3 regions of the Lysobacter sp. Root667 genome follow, and region 2 is predicted to be linked to each of the others. Evidence: riboswitches for the same ligand, from Rfam matches in the RefSeq annotation. Region 2 holds a riboswitch; each other region holds the start of a gene.
The links. Region 2 has a riboswitch for cobalamin ahead of btuB (TonB-dependent vitamin B12 receptor). Riboswitches for the same ligand answer to the same signal wherever they lie in the genome.
Positions count from the first base shown of each region.

Region 1: linked by a shared signal. The riboswitch ahead of ASD78_RS05260 (ribonucleoside-diphosphate reductase subunit alpha) and the one ahead of btuB (TonB-dependent vitamin B12 receptor) in region 2 are both predicted to bind cobalamin.
Region 3: linked by a shared signal. The riboswitch ahead of btuB (TonB-dependent vitamin B12 receptor) and the one ahead of btuB (TonB-dependent vitamin B12 receptor) in region 2 are both predicted to bind cobalamin.

Region 1 is NZ_LMHF01000009.1:346,069-352,595, reverse strand. Features, by position in the region: gene ASD78_RS05270 (DUF3999 domain-containing protein) at 1-902, opposite strand, end outside; gene ASD78_RS05265 (DUF2339 domain-containing protein) at 899-3,655, opposite strand; cobalamin riboswitch at 3,783-4,073, shown strand; gene ASD78_RS05260 (ribonucleoside-diphosphate reductase subunit alpha) at 4,450-6,527, shown strand, end outside.
Region 2 is NZ_LMHF01000010.1:190,799-197,325, reverse strand. Features, by position in the region: gene ASD78_RS08735 (hypothetical protein) at 1-226, opposite strand, end outside; gene btuB (TonB-dependent vitamin B12 receptor) at 480-2,324, opposite strand; cobalamin riboswitch at 2,450-2,683, opposite strand; gene ASD78_RS08725 (TfoX/Sxy family protein) at 2,887-3,291, opposite strand; gene ASD78_RS08720 (GAF domain-containing protein) at 3,288-3,770, opposite strand; gene ASD78_RS08715 (hypothetical protein) at 3,836-4,126, shown strand; gene bioD (dethiobiotin synthase) at 4,123-4,797, shown strand; gene ASD78_RS08705 (efflux RND transporter periplasmic adaptor subunit) at 4,919-6,088, shown strand; gene ASD78_RS08700 (multidrug efflux RND transporter permease subunit) at 6,098-6,527, shown strand, end outside.
Region 3 is NZ_LMHF01000015.1:159,867-166,393, forward strand. Features, by position in the region: gene ASD78_RS18410 (hypothetical protein) at 1-342, opposite strand, end outside; gene btuB (TonB-dependent vitamin B12 receptor) at 372-2,189, opposite strand; cobalamin riboswitch at 2,341-2,572, opposite strand; gene ASD78_RS18420 (TonB-dependent receptor) at 2,876-5,260, shown strand; gene ASD78_RS18425 (amidohydrolase family protein) at 5,464-6,527, shown strand, end outside.

The DNA.
Region 1 (6,527 bases), on a different contig from region 2:
TCGGTGCGGTCGCGGCTTTCCAGGTTCCAGCCGACCGCGTAATTGCCGGGCAGCGCGACGTCGATGCGCTGGATCGGAAAGCGGCCGTCGAGTTCGAATTCGAAACGCGCGCCCTTCTCGCCGGCGCGCTCGGCGGCGACCCGGCGGCCCTTGAGCTGGCGCCAGCGCAGCGGCGAGGGATCGGCGCTGGCGTCGAGTTCGGCGCTGACCGCGCGGATCGGCGCGACCGCGTCGGGGTTGGTCGGGCTCAGGCGCAGGTAGCGCGCGCGCAGGCCGTCGGGGTCGAACGCGATCCGGCGCTGCAGCAGGCGGCGGCCGCCCTGCTCCAGATCGACCAGACGTCCGCGCGCGACCACATCCCGCCAATGTTCGAGGTCGTCGCTGGCTTCGACGCGGTAGGTGGCGTCCAACGCGGTGCCCGGCGCCCAGTCCAGTTCCAGCGCGCGGATCGGCGCGCGCAAGGTGCTGGCGTCGATCAGCAAGGCGGTCTGCGGCCCGATCGACGCGCCGCGGCCGATGCCGCGCGCCTCGACCCGGCGCAGGCGGCCGTCGGCTTCGACTTCGCTGACCAACTGCCACTCCTGGGCGCCGCTGGCCGGACGCGCCGGCAAGGCGAACCAGGGCAGGCTGGCGCGGACCGCCGCGCGCGCTTCGCCCGGACCGGGCCGGTACAGCGCGGCCGGCACCGGATTGCCGGCGCCGTCGATCACGTCGACATCGCGCAGGCCGGAGCGGCGCGCATGTTGGTAGACGCTGTCGTCGAGCGCGACCCGGTACGCGCCCGCGCCTTCGCTGCCCAGTTGCAGCGGCCATTGCTGGGCGTAATCGTCGCGCGGCCCGGCGCTCGCCAACGCGGGCAAAAGTACGAGAGCGAACGCAGCGACAGTACGGGCCAGGCTCATGCCGGGATCTCCGGTTGGCGGTCTTCGGCGTCGGCGGCCCGGCTCGGCGGCGCCGGCGCGAGGTAACCGACCAGCGTGCACAGCAAGCCGTATGCGATGAACGAGGCGATGCCGAGCAGGTTGCCCAGGTGGGTGCGGTCGACCAACACCAGCTTGGCCAGCACCACCGCCATCAGCACCGCGCCGGCCAGCCACAAGGCGCGCTGGCCACGGCGCGAACCGATCACCCAGCCGAGCACGCCGAGCAGGCTCCAGACCACGGTCAGGCTGGTCTGAACCAGGCCGGTGCCGAACATCGCGCCATCCCAGGGCACGCCGCCCCAGTGATGGGTCGCGCGCAGGGTGACGACGGTGATCAGGGCGAAGCCGGCGGTCGCCAGCAGCGGCACCCGGCGTGCGCGCAGATCGTCCGGGCCCACCGGCGAGGCCAGCCAGAACGCGAACAGCGCCAGCACCGCGAGCTGGCTCAGATCGAGCGGATTGAGCAGCGGCAGCCACGGCAGCGGCGCGCTCGCGCCGGGCTGGCCGAGGGCGACGATCGCGCCCAGCACCAGCGCGAACAGGAACGTGCCCTGGACCGCGCCGCGCCATTGCCCGAAACGCTCGCTCAGCGGCGCCGCGATCGCGGCCGGACGCCATTGCAGCGCCGCCGCCATCGCCAGGAACGGCAGCGCCAGCGCAGCCCAGGTCCAACCGTCGCCGACCGTGTTGCGGCCGACGAACTCGTGCAGCGACAGGCTGGCCGCGAGCGGCCAGGCCCACAGCCAGGCCGCATGCGCGACACCGAGCTCGCCGCCGGCCCGATCGCGCAGGCAGCGCAAGGCGCGCGCACCGGCGATCGCGTAGACCAGCCAGGCCGCCAGGCCATAGCCGCCGAACGGGTGCAGATGCGCCGACTCCTGCGCGAACGCCAGCGGCAGCGCCGCGGCCAGACCGGCCGCGACCGTCCAGGCCAGCGCGCGCGCCGGCAGACGGCGATAGGTCTCGGCCGCGAGCCAGGCGCTGAGCGCGGCGAACGCGAGCACCGCGTCGGCGCGCACGTCCGACATCAGAAAGCGCTCGATCTCGCCCAGCGCGTTGCCGCACCACCAGCCCAGGCCCCACAGGTAATAGGCCAGGGCGAAGCCGCGCCGCTCGGCGCGGCGATAGCTCCAGGCGCTGGCGAAAGCGGCCAGCGCGATCAGCAAGGCGCCCATGAAACGCGCGTTGAGCAGCGCGGTCAGCGGCTCGGGACCGTCGCTGACGCCGATCGCGAAACCGCCCGCGGCGAACAGCTGCAGGGCGAAGCCGGCCAGCTGCGGCAGGATGCGTTGTTGACGCAACCCCAGCCAGACCAGCGCCGCGCCTTCGACCGCGAACACGCAGGCGGTGCTCTGCGCCGACAGCGCCAGCGGCACCGCCAACGTCGCGAAGCCGACCGCGAGCAGCGCATACGGCGTGGCCAGCGCGGCGAAGTGCTCGCGCCGCTGCAGCCACCACGCCAGCGCCGCGTACAGCGCGGCCAGGCCTAGCGCGCAGAATGCCAGCGGCATGCGCTCGCCTTCGAGCAGGCCGGCCTGCAGCATGAACGCGATCAGCGGCGTGCCGAACACCAGGCAGCCGTCGATCAGGTCGCGCTTGCCGGCCGGACGGCGCCAGGCGTACAGGATCGGAATCAGCAGATAGAAGCCGAAGAACAGCAGCAGGAACGGTTCGGTGGTCGCGTAGTCCTGCGCGCGGTAACTCAGTACGCCCCAAGCGGTGCCGATGCCGAAGGTGAAGACGAAACCGAGCAGGTTGAGCGCGCGCCACGGCCGCCACCAGGCGATCGCGAAGATCGCCGCGTTGAGCACCGCGTAATAGCCGAACAGGGCGACGTGGTTGCCCTGCCCGGTCGAGAGCCAGATCGGCGCCATGAAACCAGCGAGGATGCCGAGCAGGGCCAGCGCGATCGCGTTCTGCCGCACCGCCAGCACGCCGGCGCCGGCGACCAGCACGATGCTCAGCCCGAACGCCGGGCCCGCTTCGATCAGGCCGTACAGCTTGAAGGCCGCGAATACCACCAACAGCAGCACGCCGATCGCGCCGCCCTGCAGACTCAGGGCGAAACTGCGCTTGCGCTCGCGCTGGTACCAGCCGAACACCACTCCGCCCAGCGCGGCCAGGGCGATGCCGGCCAGGCGCAGTTCGATCGGAAAGCGCATCCAGCCCTGATCGGTCGCGTACTTGAGCAGGGCCGCGACGCCGGCGAACAGCACCAGCATGCCGACCTTGACCGGCACGTTGCCTTCGGTGAACCAGCGTTTGACCGCACGCACGAATACGGTGGCCGGATCCGGCGGCGGCGGACGACGCACCGCCGCAGGCGCGGCGCGCGCCGGTGCGGCGGCCTGCGGGCTCGGCGGCGGCGTGTCGAACACCGCGCGCGGTGGCGTCGACGGCAGGGGCGGCGGTGCGACCGGCGGCGGAACCGACGATTCGGGCACAGGCGTCCGTGGCGGCGCAATCGGCGTGGCATCGACGCGACTTTCGGGCACCACGGGTGTGGGCGCGCTGCGCATCAGCTCGTCCAGGGTCGGCTCGGCGGCCATCGCGGCCTCGCGCGCATCGACCGGGGCATCGGCCGCACGGGCGGCTCGCGAGCCGAGCTCGTCGACCCTCGCCTCCAACATCGCGACCCGGCCCTTGAGGCCGGAGATCATCACCAGCGCCGCGATCAGCAGCGCCGGTACCGCCAGCAGCACCAGCACCAGCAACGTCACCAGTCCTGCCATCGCGCCGCGCCCCCTGTCCTTGTCGCCCCGCACGTTAACACCAAGCGCGCCGCTGCGAGGGCGCCGGGATTTTATTTCGAATCTGCTGTCGCTCACCACATATCGTGTTGACGGATCGAAGTACCCCTAATATGTTGTGTCCGTCGGTGCCGATCGCGAGATCGGCTTAATAGGGAAGCCGGTGCGGACCCGTCCTTCTGGACGGCGACAAAGCCGGCGCTGCCCCGCAGCGGTATGGGAAACGAACGTGGTCATTGCACTGGGCGCCCGGCGCCTGGGAAGCGACCACCACTAGGAGGAGCCGAGGAGCGAGTAGAGAGGAGTGAGACGCGGGCCGAGGCCTGCCGACCACCGCTCTTAACTCGCCCCTCGCTCCAAGTCCCGAGCCCGAAGACCTGCCGACAGCCGCGCGTCGCACACCGCGCGGTACCGGCTCAGGAGTCTTCGGGGGAAGGCGGCCGGTGTCGTTCCGCCGCCTCGGTCTTCCGTCGCGGCCGCAGCCCGTCTCGGACTGCGCGACACCCTGTCGTCATCCTCGAACACTTCGCGCCCGCGGGGGCGCACGCCGCAACGCCGACTCCACCCGGTGTTGCGTCCTGCGTCCGCGCACGTCGGCCCTCGAGGGAGGCCGGCGACCCGTGCGCCCACGCATCGGAGCCCCCATGACCGCCACCACCGAAGCGCCCGCCGCAGCGAGCACCTCCTCTTCCGCCCCCTCCCCCACCGAAGCGCCCGCGCGCAAGACCGACGCCGCCCCCGGTTTCGCCCTAACCCCGCCGGCCGCCAACCTCACCATGAGCGTGACCAAGCGCAGCGGACGCCGCGAGCCGGTCGACCTCAACAAGATCGTGCGCGCGGTCACCCGCTGCGGCGAGGACCTCTACGCGGTCGATCCGATGCGCGTGGCCACCCGCACCATCTCCGGCCTCTACGACGGCGCGACCACGCGCGAGCTCGACGAGCTGTCGATCCGCACCGCCGCCCTGCTCACCGCCGAGGAACCCGAGTACGGCCGCCTCGCCGCGCGCCTGCTCAGCAACGTGATCGAAAAGGAAGTCGCCGGCATCGAGATCCATGCGTTCTCGCAGTCGGTCGTGCGCGGCCACGAACTGGGCCTGATCAACGACCGCCTGCTGAGCTTCGTGCAGGCCAACGCGCGCAAGCTCAACGACGCCATCGACCGCAGCCTGGACGCGCGCTTCGACTACTTCGGCCTGCGCACTCTGTACGACCGCTACCTGCTGCGCCACCCGACCGCGCGCACCGTGATCGAAACCCCGCAGCAGTTCTTCCTGCGCATCGCCTGCGCGCTCAGCGAAGACGTCGGCGACGCCCTGGCCCTGTACCGGCGCATGGCCCAGCTCGACTACATCCCGTCCTCGCCGACCCTGTTCAACGCCGGCACCACCCACGAGCAACTGTCGAGCTGCTTCCTGCTCGACTCGCCCGAGGATTCGCTGGAGTCGATCTACAAGCGCTACATGGACGTGGCCAAGCTCAGCAAGTTCAGCGGCGGCATCGGCCTGAGCTACACCCGCATCCGTTCGCGCGGCTCGCTGATCCGTTCCACCAACGGCCTGTCCAACGGCATCGTGCCGTGGCTGAAGACGCTCGACGCCTCGGTGGCCGCGGTCAACCAGGGCGGCAAGCGCAAGGGCGCGGCCTGCGTCTACCTGGAGCCGTGGCATGCCGACGTCGAGGAGTTCCTGGAACTGCGCGACAACACCGGCGACGAAGCGCGCCGCACCCACAACCTCAATCTCGCCAACTGGATTCCCGACGAATTCATGCGCCGGGTCGAGGCCGACGCCGACTGGTCGCTGTTCGATCCGGCCAAGGTGCCGCAGCTGACCGACCTGTGGGGCGAAGCTTTCGAGCAAGCCTATGCCGCGGCCGAAGCCGCCGGCCTGGCGGTCAAGAAGGTCAAGGCGCGCGACATCTACGGCCGCATGATGCGGACCCTGGCGCAGACCGGCAACGGCTGGATGAACTTCAAGGACAAGTCCAACCGAGCCTCCAACCAGACCCTGCGCGACGGCAACGTCATCCACTTGTCCAACCTGTGCACCGAAATCCTCGAGGTCACCTCGCAGGACGAGACCGCGGTGTGCAACCTGGGCTCGATCAACCTCTCCCACCACGTCGAGATGTACGAAGACGGCAAGGGCGCTTTCGATTTCGACAAGCTCGCCGAAACCGTGCGCCTGGCCGTGCGCCAGCTCGACCGCGTGATCGACCTGAACTTCTACCCGATCGAGACCGCGCGCCGCGCCAATCTGAAGTGGCGCCCGGTCGGCCTGGGCTCGATGGGCCTGCAGGACGTGTTCTTCAAGCTGCGCCTAGCGTTCGATTCCGAGGCCGCGCGCAAGCTGTCGCAGGACATCGCCGAGGCGATCTACTTCCACGCCCTGTCGGCCTCGAACGAACTCGCGCTGGAACACGGCCGCCATCCCGGCTTCGACGACACCCGCGCCAGCATCGGCGAGCTGCAGTTCGAAGCCTGGGGCGTGACCCCGTCGCAGCCCGAGCGCTGGGACGCGCTGCGCCAGCGCATCGCCGAACACGGCCTGCGCAACTCGCTGCTGATCGCGATCGCGCCGACCGCGACCATCGCCTCGATCGCCGGCTGCTACGAATGCATCGAGCCGCAGGTGTCCAACCTGTTCAAGCGCGAAACGCTGTCCGGCGACTTCCTGGTGGTCAACAAGTACCTGGTCGAGGAGCTCAAGAAGCTCGGCCTGTGGACGGCGGAGATGCGCGACCGGATCAAGATGGCCGAAGGCTCGATCCAGTCCGTGCACGAAGTGCCCGAGTCGCTGCGCCAGGTCTACCGCACCGCCTGGGAACTGCCGATGCGTTCGCTGATCGACAT
Region 2 (6,527 bases):
GGTTGGCGATGCGCCAGTGTTCCTCGCGCATCAGATGATCGGGGAACACCAGCAGGCTCAGCCAGCCCACAAACGCGCCCAGCAAGGCATAGCCCAGCGCCGCGAGCCACGGGTCAGGACGCTTGCGCAAGGGCTTGGCCATCGAATGCAGGCCGATTTCGATCAGAACCTCGCCGACGATCTGCAGGATCAGCTCGACGATCAGTTCGAACAGGAATTCAAGCACGGCCGACTCCCGGGCAGGATGCGAAGCTCAGGAGAGTCGCGATGGCGGCGAGATAGACGATGACCCGGGCCGATCCGATCTTGCTCATGCGGGCTCTGCGTAAGAAGTTAGTGGATGCTCGCGACCACGGTAATGCCTGTCAATCCAGCGGCCGCGTCATGGACCGCGAGCGCGACGGAGCCGCCGTGTCGCATCGTCGGGCGAAGAAAAGCCCGGCGCGGGGCCGGGCTTTCGGATGCTGCCAGGCGCCGTCTCAGTTAGCCGGCGTATAGCGCAAGGTCAGGAACCACTCGCGGCCGGGCTGGTTGTAGAACGAGACGGTTTCGTAGTCGCGATCGAACACATTGGCCACGCGCGCCTGCAGCGACCACGACGGGGTGAACGCGTATTCGGCGCGCAGGTCGAGGGTGCCGTAGCCGGCGACGAGGCGGGTGTTGGCGACGTCGTCGTAGCGGGCGCCCGAGGCGACCGCGGTCACGCCGAAACGGAAGTCGCCGAAGGCGCGGTCGATGTCGACGCGCGCGCTGCGCTTGGCCCGGCGCGGCAGGTCGTTGCCGGCGAAGAAGCCGACCCGGTTTTCGCTGTCGAGGAAGCTGGCGCTGGCGGCGATGGTCCAGTCGGCGACGGTGGTGTCGACGCCGATCTCGGCGCCGCGCAGGCGTGCGCGCTCGATGTTGTTGGGCAGGAAGATCGAGGCGTCGTAGGCGATCAGGTCGTCGACCTGGGTGCTGAAGCCGTCGATGCGCGCGTTGAAGCGTTCGCCACGGTAGGCCAGGCCGAGTTCCCAGGTCTTGGACTCTTCCGGGCGCAGCGCCGCGTTGCCGAAGAACGGGTAGTAGAGTTCGTTGAAGGTCGGGGCCTTGAACGCGGTGCCGTAGCCCGCGGTCAGGCGCCAGTTTTCGGCGAAGCCCAGGCCCCAGGCGATGCTGCCGGTGGTGTGGCCGCCGAACTGCTCGTTGTCGTCGCGGCGCAGGCTGGCTTCGAGCGACTGGGCGCCGAAGCGGCCCTGGTACTGGACGAAGCCGGCGTGGTTGTCGCGCTCGCTCTCGTCGTAGGCGGTATCGCTGTCGACGCGGTCGCGCAGCCAGTCGAAGCCCACGCTGACCAGCTGGCCTTCGCCGACGCCGAAATCGCCTTGCAGGGCGACGCTGTCGCGGTCGGTGGAGAAGAAACCGTTGGGCGTGCTGCCGAGGAAGTTGTCCGACGAATCGCGGTTGCGGCCGGCGCTGAACTGCAGGCGCACGGCTTCGGACGGACGCCAGGTGGCCTTGCCCCCGATCACCTGCTGCACGACTTCGGAGTAGTTGACGAAGCTGCCGTCGTACTCGTTCTCGCCTTCGGCGCGCAGGGCATGGCCTTCGAAGCTGAGCGCGTCGGTGGCGTCGAAGCCGCCGCGCAGCGACAGCGAGCGGTTGCGGTAGCCGTCGCGGTCGGGCTCTTCGGTAAAGCAGCCGGCGAACAGGGTGCTGGAGCCGTTGCAGGCGTTGATGCCGTCGGTGCGCTGGTAGGCGGCGTCGGCGCCGAACCAGCCGCGGCCGATGCGGCCGCCGACGCCGGCGCTGGCTTCGCGGTCGCCGTGGCTGCCGACGGTGACGCTGGCGCGCGGTGCGACCGCGCCGCGATCGCGGCGGGTGAAGATCTGGATCACGCCGCCGATGGCGTCGGCGCCGTACAGGCTGGAGCGCGGGCCGCGCACGATCTCGACGCGGTCGATCAGCGCCACCGGCAGATCCTGGAACGAGGCCAGGCCGGAGGTCGGCGAGCCGATGCGGATGCCATCGACCAGGACCAGCACGTGATCGGTCTCGCTGCCGCGCAGCGACAGCGTGGTCAGCTTGCCCAGGCCGCCCTGGTTGCCGATGGAGATGCCGGCGCGGCCGCGCAGCAGGTCGGGCAGCGAGCGCGCCTGGCTGCGGGCGATGTCGTCGCGGGTAATCACTTCGACCGGCGACAGCGCGTCGTTGGCGCTGATCGCGGTGCGGGTCGCGGTGACGACGACATCGTCGAGGTCGGTGGCCTCGTCGTGGGTCTGCGCCTGGGCGAGAGCGGGCAGGGCGAGAGCCATGGCGATGGCCAGGGACAGGTTCGGAACACGCATGAGCACTACTCCAGAGGCGCGGCGTTCGTGCCGCGCCGTCGATCAGGGGAGTCGCGAGGAGAGAGAGGCCGCGAATGCGGGCGCTGGACGCGCCGACGGTCGCCGCCGCGACGCCCTCCGCATCGCAACCAGTCGCGCGTCGTGGCCGGTCTCCGGACTCGCGAGCCGGGGCCGTGGCCCCGCCTGCGGCGCCTTCCCGTGCCTATGCACAGTGGCGGTTGCCGCGGTCGACTCGCTTACCGTTGCGGGGGCAGTGCCGGGCTGGCCCGGTCGCGCTCAAGGAGCGCTGGGGCGTCACCGGCTTCCCGTTTCAGCCCGTGCGGCGGATGCCGTGGGTCACCTCGAAGCGCGCGCAGTCTACGCGATTGGGGGCGGTGGGGCCAAAAGGGCTGGGGTTTGGGGGGGCGGCGGTGCTGTCAGCCCCTCTCCCGCTTGCGGGAGAGGGGTTGGGGTGAGGGCAGCGCGAGTGCGGTGTTCAAACCCGCAGCGTGCCCTCATCCGCCCTTCGGGCACCTTCTCCCGCGAGCGGGAGAAGGGTTCGGCGCGGGGCGGCGCGAGTGCGTTACTCGCGCTCTTCGGCCTCGTCCCGCCCTTCGGCCGCGGGCTCGTCGTCGTAGCCGTCGTCGTACGAGGGCGGCATCGCCACCGTGTCTTCGGTCAGCACCGTGGTCCGCACCGGGCCGGCGGCCGGGCGGTTGCGCGGCGCGGGCAGCAGCGCGGTGGCGGCTTCGGCGGCGGCGATCAGTTCGTTGCGGCGCGTGTCCGGGACTTCCTGCCAGTGGCAGTTCAGCAGCGCGCCTTCGATCGCGTACAGCAGGTTCAGGGTCGGCTTGAAGCCGGCGCGCTTGACGCGCATGAAGGCTTCGACGGTGCCGACCGCGGCGATGTCCTCGTAGGAGCGCAGGCCGACCTGGCGCAGCCAGGCCGCGCTCTTGGGACCGATGTTGCGTAGCTTGGCCGCGGTCATCGCAGCGACTCCACGAAGGCTTGCGCGATCGCTTCCAGGCCGCGCTGGTCGTCGGCGTCGAAGCGGTCGAGCTTGGGGCTGTCCAGGTCGAACACGCCGATCAACCGGCCGTCCAGGGACAGCGGCACCACCAGCTCGGAGTTGGACGCCGAATCGCAGGCGATATGGCCCGGGAAGCGGTGCACGTCGGCGATGCGCTGGGTCTGGCCGCTGGAGGCCGCGGCGCCGCACACGCCCTTGTCGAGCGGGATGCGGATGCAGGCCGGCAGGCCCTGGAACGGGCCGACCACCAGCTCGCGGCCGTCGTAGAAGTAGAACCCGACCCAGTTGAGGTCCGGCAAGGCGTGGTAGACCAGCGCCGACAGGTTGGCGGCGTTGGCGACGCGGTCGCTTTCGCCCTCGATCAGGGCGCGCGCCTGGGCCAGGAGCAGCTCGTATTGTTCCGGCTTGCTGCCGGACAGGGGGTTGGCGGCGAACATATCGCGAGTGTAGCAGCGGCACGCCGGGGTATTACCATGGCCGGACTCCGCCCCTGGGAACGCCGATGACCGAGCCCGCCCAGACCCCGCCCGCTTTCCGCGCCCGCGGCCGTCAGGCGACGCGGCCGGAAAGCTTCGGCGCTGCCGCATTCGCGTTCTCGCTGACGAAGCGGGCGAGCCTGTTCGACGCTCTGCCCGATACCGTGGCCGAATTGCGCGAAACCCTGCGGCGGAGGGCGACCTTCGTATTCTGCTTCGTGTATCCCCTGCGCATGGTTTCCAGTGCGATGGCGATGTTCACCGGCAGGGTCAAGAGAGACTTGTGCATCGCACCGTCCATGGCAGTTCCGGCTTGAGCGCGCGCAGTTACTTCATCACCGGCACCGACACCGGCATCGGCAAATCGCATGCCAGCGCGACCTTGCTGCATGCGCTGCGCGCCCAGGGGTTGCGCGCGGTCGGCATGAAGCCGGTCGCCAGCGGCTGCGAGGTCAGCGCCGAGGGCCTGCGCAATGAAGACGCGCTGCTGCTGCAGGCGGCCAGTTCGCCGACGCCGGCCTATGCCGACGTCAATCCCTATGCGCTGCATGCGCCGTTGGCGCCGGAACTGGCTGCCGCGCAGGACGGTGTCGAGATCGCGCTGCCGATCTTGCTGGCCGCGCACGCGCGCCTGGCGGCGCAAGCCGATGTGGTGGTGGTCGAGGGCGTGGGCGGCTGGGCCGCGCCGCTGTCGGCGAGCTTGGACCAGGCCGACCTGGCGCGCGAATTGGGCGCGGCGGTGGTGCTGGTGGTCGGAATGCGGCTAGGCTGCATCAATCACGCGCGCCTGACGGCGCGCGCGATCGCAGCCGACGGCCTGCAGTTGATCGGTTGGATCGGCAACGAGATAGACCCGCACATGGATCGGCGCGACGACAATTTCCGCTTATTGCAGCAGCGCCTGGATGCGCCGTGCTGGGGCCGGCTCCCCTACACATTCCAGCCCGAACCAAGGCACTTTTCGCACCTTCTCAACGTGTCGAAATAGCGCTTATCCCGTGACTTATGGGGGGTGGGGGCGAATATCAGAATGTTAGACTTTCGAGTATAGGAATTAGAACAATCACCGAGCGGGCACGCTCTAGAACGATGGAATCGGAGTCCTACCCATGATCATGAACCCGCGCTCCGTGGCTCTGGCCGCTGCGTTGGCACTCGCTCTCTCCGCCTGTGGCGGCGGCAACGAACAAGCCGGCGGCGCGCCGCCTCCGCCGGAGCTGGGCGTGATCAAGGTGCAGCCGGCGAGCGTGCCGCTGCAGAAGGACCTGGTCGGCCGCCTGGCGTCCTACCGCAGCGCCGACGTGCGCGCCCGCGTGCCGGGCGTGCTGCAGCGTCGCGTGTACGAGGAAGGCCGCGACGTGCGCGAAGGCCAGGTGCTGTTCGAAATCGATCCTGCGCAGATGCGGGCCGAAGTCGGCCAGGCCCAGGCCTCGCTGGCCTCGGCCCAGGCCAACTACGCCAACGCCAAGGCCGCCGCCGATCGCGCGCGCCGCCTGGCGCCGGAGAAGTTCATCTCGCGCTCCGACCTCGACAACGCGCTCGCCGCCGAACGCAGCGGCTCGGCCGCGGTGAAGCAGGCCGAGGCCGCGCTGGCCAATGCGCGCATCAACCTGGGTTACGCGACGGTGCGCTCGCCGATCAACGGCCGCGCCGGCAAGCAGCAGGTCACCGAGGGCGCGCTGGTCGGGCAGGGCACGGCCACGCTGTTGACCACGGTCGACCAGATCGACCAGCTGTACGTGAACTTCTCGCTCGGCGTCTCCGAGCTGGAACAGATTCGCCGTGCCCTGGGCGGCCAGAGCCAGAGCGAGACCCAAGTGCAGGTGATCCTGCCCGACGGCACCGTCTACCAGCGCCCGGGCACCTTGGACTTCTCCGGCGACGTGGTCGATCCGGCCACCGGTGCGATCGCACTGCGCGCACGCGTTCCGAATCCGGACAAGACCCTGCTGCCCGGCACCTACGTGACCCTGAAGGCGACCCTGGGCAACCAGGCCAACGCCTACCTGGTGCCGCAGGCCGCGTTGCAGCGCGACGCCGCCGGTTCCTACGTGCTGGTGGTCGGCGGCGACGGCAAGGTCGCCCGCAAGGGCGTGACCGCCGACCGCAGCCAGGCCGGCAACTGGGTGATCAGCAACGGTCTGGCCGCGGGCGATCAGGTGGTGGTCTCCGGCATCCAGCGCGCGGTGCCCGGCGAGGCGGCCAAGGCCACGCCGTGGCAGCCCGACGCCGCCAAGGGCAAGCCCGCCGCCGGCCCGGCGCCGGCGGCAAAGGACTGAGCGACCGCCATGTCCAGATTCTTCATCAATCACCCGGTCTTCGCCTGGGTCATCGCGATCCTGATCACGCTCGGCGGCGTGCTCGCGATCTTCAGCCTCGGCGTCGAGTCGTACCCGAACATCGCCCCGCCGCAGGTGGGCATTTCGGCCAGCTACCCCGGCGCCAGCGCCGAAACCGCCGAAGGCGCGGTCACCCAGGTGATCGAGCAGCAGCTGACCGGTATCGACAACCTCGACTACTTCAGCTCTTCGTCCAGCGCCTCGGGCGGCTCCTCGATCACCCTGACATTCGCGCCGGGCACCGATCCGGACATCGCCCAGGTGCAGGTGCAGAACAAGGTCGCCCTGGCGACGCCGCGACTGCCGGAAGAAGTGACCCGGCAGGGCGTGGTGGTGGCCAAGTCGAACTCGAACTTCCTGATGGTGATCGCGCTGCGTT
Region 3 (6,527 bases), on a different contig from region 2:
CGCGCGCGGCGTGGCCCGCAGTCGTTCGGCGTACCAGCGGCCGCCGTACCACAGCGCCGCGTACGCCAGCAGCAGGCAGGCGTAGGCCGGGGTCACGCAGTAGTGCTCGAAGAAGCTCTTGCCCTGGGCCTGGATCGCGATCCAGTCGATCGCCACGGCCAGGACCAGGAAGGCGGCGAAGCCCAGGTGCCGGCGCAACCACAGGCCGCCGAGGAAGAACACCGCCATCGATGCATCGGGCAGATGCAAGGCGTCGCCGAAATGATGGAAGCGGGTCGCGACCATCGATGCGGCGAGCGCGGTGAACAGACTGTAGTAGACGGGTCGGGCAGGAACGTTCATCGGCGGCCTCGGTGGCGTGGAGGTGGCGATCAGTTCGCCGGGCGGTAGCGCAGGGTCAGCAGGTAGTTGCGGCCCGGCTGGTTGTAGTAGGACGCGGTTTCGTAGCGCTGGTTGAACGCATTGTTGGCCGCCAACTGCAGGCTCCAGGACTCGTCGAAGCGGAAGCCCATGCGCAGGTCGGTGGTGGCGTAGCTGTCCAGGCGGCGGGTATTGGCCAGGTCGTCGTAACGGCTGCCGGCGACATAGACGCTGCCGCCGAAACTGAAGCGGCCGTAGCGGCGGTCGGCATCGAAACGGGCGCTTTCGCGCGCCCGCCGCGGCAGGATCTTGTCGCGACTGCTGCTCCGGCTGTCGTTGCGCGGATCCAGCCAGGTCGCGCTGGCGCGCAGGTCCCAACCGGCGAGCGTGGTGTCGACGCTAGCCTCGACGCCGCGGATGCGGGCGCGATCGATATTGCCCGGCAAGCCGATCGAAGCGTCGAACGCGATCAGGTCGTCGACCCGGGTCTGGTAGCCGTTGAGCGACCAGCCGCCCCAGGCATGCTCGCCGCGCAGGCCGAGCTCGAAGCTGCGCGATTCCTCGGGCTTGAGATCGGCGTTGCCGAAGCCGGGGAAGTACAGCTCGTTGAAGGTCGGCGCCTTGAACGCGGTGCCGTAGCTCGCGGTCAGGCGCAGCTGTTCGCTGAAGTTCCAGCCCCACAGCGCGCTGCCGATGGTCTGGCCGCCGAACTGGCTGTCGTCGTCGCGGCGCAGGCTGGCCTGCAGCGAATGCACGCCGAAGCCGTACTGGTACTGGCCGAACAGGCCGCGGTTGATGCGGCGGTCGTGGGCGTAGACGGTGCTGCTTTCGACTTCGTCCTGCTGCCAGTCGTAGCCCAGGCTGAGCAGGCCGCCGCCGAGGCCGAAGTCGCCCTGCAGCGAGCCGAGCTTGCGGCGGGTGTTGAAGGTGCTGGAGTAGACGCCGTTCCTGTAGTTGTCGCTGAGGTCGGCGCTGCGGCCCAGGCTCAGGCCCAGCGTCGCGCGCTCGGACGGCGCGTAGCGCAGGCGCGCGCCGGCGACCTGCTGCACGGTGTCGGATTGATTGTTGCTGCTGCCGTCGTACTCGTTGCGGCCCTCGGCGCGGAACAGACGCGCTTCGGCGTCCCAGGCCTCGCTGAAGCGGTAACCGCCTTGGGCGGTCAGCGACAGGTTGCGGTAGCCGTCGCGATCGGGCGAGTTGGTGAAGCAGCCGGCGCCGCCCGGCGAGGGCTTGCCGCGGCAGGCGTTGATGCCGTCGGTGTCTTCGCTGGCGGCGTTGATCGAATACCAGCCGTTCTCGCCCTTGCCGCCCACGCCCAGGCTGCCGCGGCGCGTCCGCCAGCTGCCGATCGAGGCGCTGGCGTGCGGCGCGAACGCGCCCTGCGGACGTCGGGTGAAGATCTGGATCACGCCGCCCAGCGCTTCGGAGCCGTACAGGCTGGAGAACGGGCCGCGCACGATCTCGATGCGTTCGATCTGCTCGACCGGAATGTCCTGCAGCGAGGCGCCGCCGCTGGTCGCCGAGCCGATCTTGATGCCGTCGATCAGGACCAGCACGTGGTCGGATTCGGTGCCGCGCAGGAACAGCGAGGTCGACTTGCCGGGACCGCCGTTGTTGGCTATCGACAGGCCGGGCGTGCCGCGCAGCAGGTCCGGCAGGTCGGCCGGTTGCAGGCGTTCGATGTCCTCGCGGTCGATCACGGTGACCGAGGCCAGGGTCGCGTCCTGGGTCTGCGCGGTGCGGGTGGCGGTGACGACGACCTGGTCGAGGTCGGTGGCGGCATCGGCGGCCACGGCCGGGGCGACGGCGGATAGCAGCGCCGTCGCCAGCGCAGTGCGGCGAAGGACGGAATGACGGAAATTCAAAGCATGCTCCTGGTCCGCGCCTACCCGCGCGGAATCGATGGATCGGAGACACGCAGGAGGGAACGACGAGGCGACGAAGCGCGGACGCAAGGCGGCCCCATGACAGCGCCCACCGCGTGTCGGGTCAGCCTCAGGCCGGTCTCCGGGCTCGCAAGCGAGGGCCTCCAGCCCTCCGATCCGCGCCTTCCCATGCATGCGCACAGTGGCTTCGTTGCGGATCGTTCGTCTTGCTTACCGTTGCGGGGGCAGCTCCGGAATAGCCGTCGCTTCGTTGGAAGGACTGGCGCACCGGATTCCCGTTTCAATCGCCGGCGGGGCCGGCAATCACCTCAAGCCCGCGCATGTTAACAGCCCGGCCGCGGCCGGCCGGCATGACGAAACGGCATGAGCGGGGGGCGACCGCGGAGTTCCAGGCTGCAGGCACCGCTGCGCCCCACTCGTTTGCGGGCCGATCCGGATCCGAACCAGCGCCCGATCCGGACGCCGACGCGGCCCCGACCTTCGATTTGGCAACCGCCGTCACAAACCGCCCGAACCCTATACCAATTGGCTATCGCTTCATGCGGATATCGGTTTGACCGGGTTGTTAGAACCGTGTTAAACCAAAATGACATCGCTACCAATCCCTCCGCCGCAAGGAGCCGCGCACCATGTCCGTTGCTTTCCGCGCCGTCCGTCGTCCGCTCGCACTCGCCCTGCTCGCCGCCCTCGCCGCTCCTGGCTACGCCCAGCAAGCACCCGCTCCGGGCGAACCCGCCTCCGAGGCCCACACCCTGGACCAGGTGATCGTCACCGGCACCCGGGTCAGCGATCGCACCGTCGCCGAGTCCAGCGCGCCGATCGACATCATCACCCCCGAGGCGCTGGAGGCCACCGGCACGGTCGAACTCGCGACCGCGCTGGCGCGCGCCCTGCCCTCGCTGAATTTCCCGCGCCCGGCGATCACCGACGGCACCGACGCCGTGCGCCCCGCGCAGCTGCGCGGCCTGGCGCCGGACCAGGTGCTGGTGCTGGTCAACGGCAAGCGCCGCCACACCACCGCGCTGATCAACCTCAACGGCAGCCAGGGCCGCGGCTCCTCGCCTGTCGACCTCAACGCGATCCCGATCGCCTCGATCGAGCGCGTGGAAGTGCTGCGCGACGGCGCCTCGGCGCAGTACGGTTCCGACGCGATCGCCGGCGTGGTCAACGTGGTGCTCAAGGGCAGCGACCACGGCGGCAGCATCGCCGCGCGCTACGGCCAGTACAGCGCCGGCGACGGCGAGCAGTACCAGCTGTCCGGCGACGCCGGCTTCAAGCTCGGCGAGAACGGCAAGCTGCACCTGGCCGCGCAGGGCGGCCATCAGGACCAGACCAACCGCGCGCGCCCGTTCCAGGGCGTGGTCGAACAGCGCTACGGCGATCCCGACATCGACAGCGGCGCGGTCTCGTACAACGGCGAGTACAGCCCCACCGACTATCTGACCTTCTATTCCTTCGGCAGTTACAGCAAGCGCGACGTGCTCTCCAACGGCTATTTCCGCTTCGCCGGCGACCCGCGCAACATCCCCTCGATCTACCCCAACGGCTTCCTGCCGCAGATCCACAACGTCAGCAAGGACCGCGCCGCGGTGGTCGGCCTGCGCGGCGAAACCGCCGGCGGCACCCAGATCGACTTCAGCTACAACTACGGCCACAACGAGCTCAGCTTCGACATCGAGCACACCCTCAACCGCAGCCTCGGCCCGACTTCGCCGACGGAGTTCTACGCCGGCGCGCTCGAAGTCACCCAGCACGTGCTGAACCTGGACTTCGCCCGCCCGGTGGACTTCGGCTGGCAGTACCCTGTGACCTTCGCCTGGGGCGCGGAGTGGCGCGGCGAGGAATTCTCCCAGCTCGCCGGCGAGCCGCTGTCCTACGCCAACGGCGGCGTGCCGGCCTCGAACGGCCAGATCATCCCGGGCGCGCAGGTGTTCTCCGGCTTCCGCGCCAGCGACGCCGGCGATTTCGACCGCCACAGCTATTCGCTGTACGCCGACGTCGAGGCCGACCTGACCGACAAGTTCTCCGCCGGCATCGCCGCGCGCTTCGAGAGCTACAGCGACTTCGGCGACACCACCTCGGGCAAGCTGTCGGCGCGCTACGCCTTCACCGACAAGGTCGCCCTGCGCGCCACCGCCTCGACCGGCTTCCGCGCGCCGTCCCTGCAGCAGCAGTTCTTCCAGTCGATCGCGACCAACTTCATCAGCGGCGTCCCGTACGAGATCGGCACCTTCCGCGTCGACAACCCCGCCGCGGTCGCGCTGGGTTCGGAGTCGCTGAAGGCCGAAGAGTCCACCAACTACAGCCTGGGCCTGGTGCTGCAGCCCAGCGACGGCCTGTACATCACCATCGATGCGTACCACATCAAGGTCGACGACCGCATCCTGCTGTCGGAAAACCTGACCAGCACCGCGGTGCGCAACTACCTGCAGGCCAATGGCTATCCGGGCATCGGCGGCGGCCGCTACTTCACCAACGCGGTCGACACCAAGACCCAGGGCGTGGACATCGTCGCGACCCAGGCCTTGGATCTGGCATCGGGCAAGTTCAACCTGACCCTGGGCTACAACTACTCCAAGACCGAGATCGAGAAGATCGCGCCCAACCCGGCGCGCCTGGCCGCGATCGATCCGGCCGCGGTACGCATCGGCCGCACCGAGATCGGCCGCATCACCAAGGGCGCGCCCAAGGACAAGTTCTTCCTGGCCGGCGATTGGGACACCGGCAACTGGAGCTTCAACGCCACCGCCACCCGCTACGGCGAATTCACCGAACTGCACGCCACCAATCCGTTGCTGGACCAGACCTTCGGCGCGAAGTGGACGCTGGACCTGGCCGCGACCTACCACCTGGACAGCTGGGACTTCACCGTCGGCGGCGACAACGTGCTCGACGAGTACCCCGACGAGTCCAAGCTGGTGTTGGGCACGCGCAACTACCTGCCCTACAACACCGCCTCGCCGTTCGGCTTCAACGGCGCCTTCGCCTACCTGAAGGTCGGCTACAAGTGGTGATCTGAGCCGCGGATCGCGGCCGCATGCGCTCGCCGACGGCCCGGACTTCCGGGCCGTCGCTTTTGGCGCACCGCCGACGCGACGCATCGCCGCCGGCCCCGGGCTTCGATCTCCGTCGCGCGCGGCACATGCGTCGCGGTGTGGATTCGTTATAAGGAAGACCGACGCCGCGCCCCGCGGCGGCCATGCCCAAGGAGGGCGCCATGCGCTTCGCCGGTCCGTTGCTGTTGTCGCTGGTACTGTCCACCGCCATCGGCGATGCCCTCGCCGCACGCCGCGAACAAGTGGTGCTGATGCAGGGCAACGTCGCCGGCAAGCAGATCGTCGAGACCGCCACCGACGGCTCGATCCAGGTGGAATACCACTTCAGCGACCGCGGTCGCGGCGACCGCAGCAAGACCCGCTGGCGCCTCAATCCCGACGGCACCCTGGCCGACTACTCGGGCAGCGGCAACGACTACCTGCTCAACCCCTTCGAAGAGCGCTACCAGGTCAGCGGCGGCCGCGCGAGCTGGAAGAACCCCAGCGAACAAGGCGAAAAGACCCTGGCCGCGCCCGCGTTCTTCCTGCCGCTGCAGGCCCCGCCGGAAGTCAGCGGCGCCCTCGCTCGCGCGCTGCTGCAGGCGCCCGATCGCAAGCTCGCGATCCTGCCCGCGGGCGAGGCGCGCCTCGAAACCCTGGGCGAGCACGAGGTGATCGGCAAGAACGGCCCGGTCAAACTGAGCCTGCAGCGCATCGTCGGCCTGGATTTCACCCCAGGCTCGCTGTGGCTGCGCAGCGACGGCTCGACCGCCGCCGCGATCTACGCGTCGGGCTGGTTCGTGGTCATCGACACCGAGTTGCAGGACGCGCTGCCCAAATTGCTGGAACTGCAGGAGCGCGCCGATGCGAGCTGGGGCGCCGAGTTCGCGCAGCGGCTCACCCATGCGCCCAAGGGACCGCTGCTGATCCGCAATGCCCGCCTGTACGATCCGCGCGACCTGAGAGCGACGGCGGGCACCAGCGTGCTGATCGAGGGCGAGCGCATCGTACGCGTCGCCCCCGACGCCCAGCTCAAGGCGCCGGCCGGCGCCGAGGTGATCGACGCGAACGGCCGCTTCCTGATGCCGGGCCTGTGGGACGTGCACAAGCATTACGCGTCGATCCAGGACGGCGCGCTCGACATCGCCGCCGGCGTCACCAGCGCGCGCGACGTCGCCAACAACTTCGACACCTTCCCCGAACGCGTGAAGCGCTTCGAGGCCGGCACCGAGATCGGCCCGCGCGT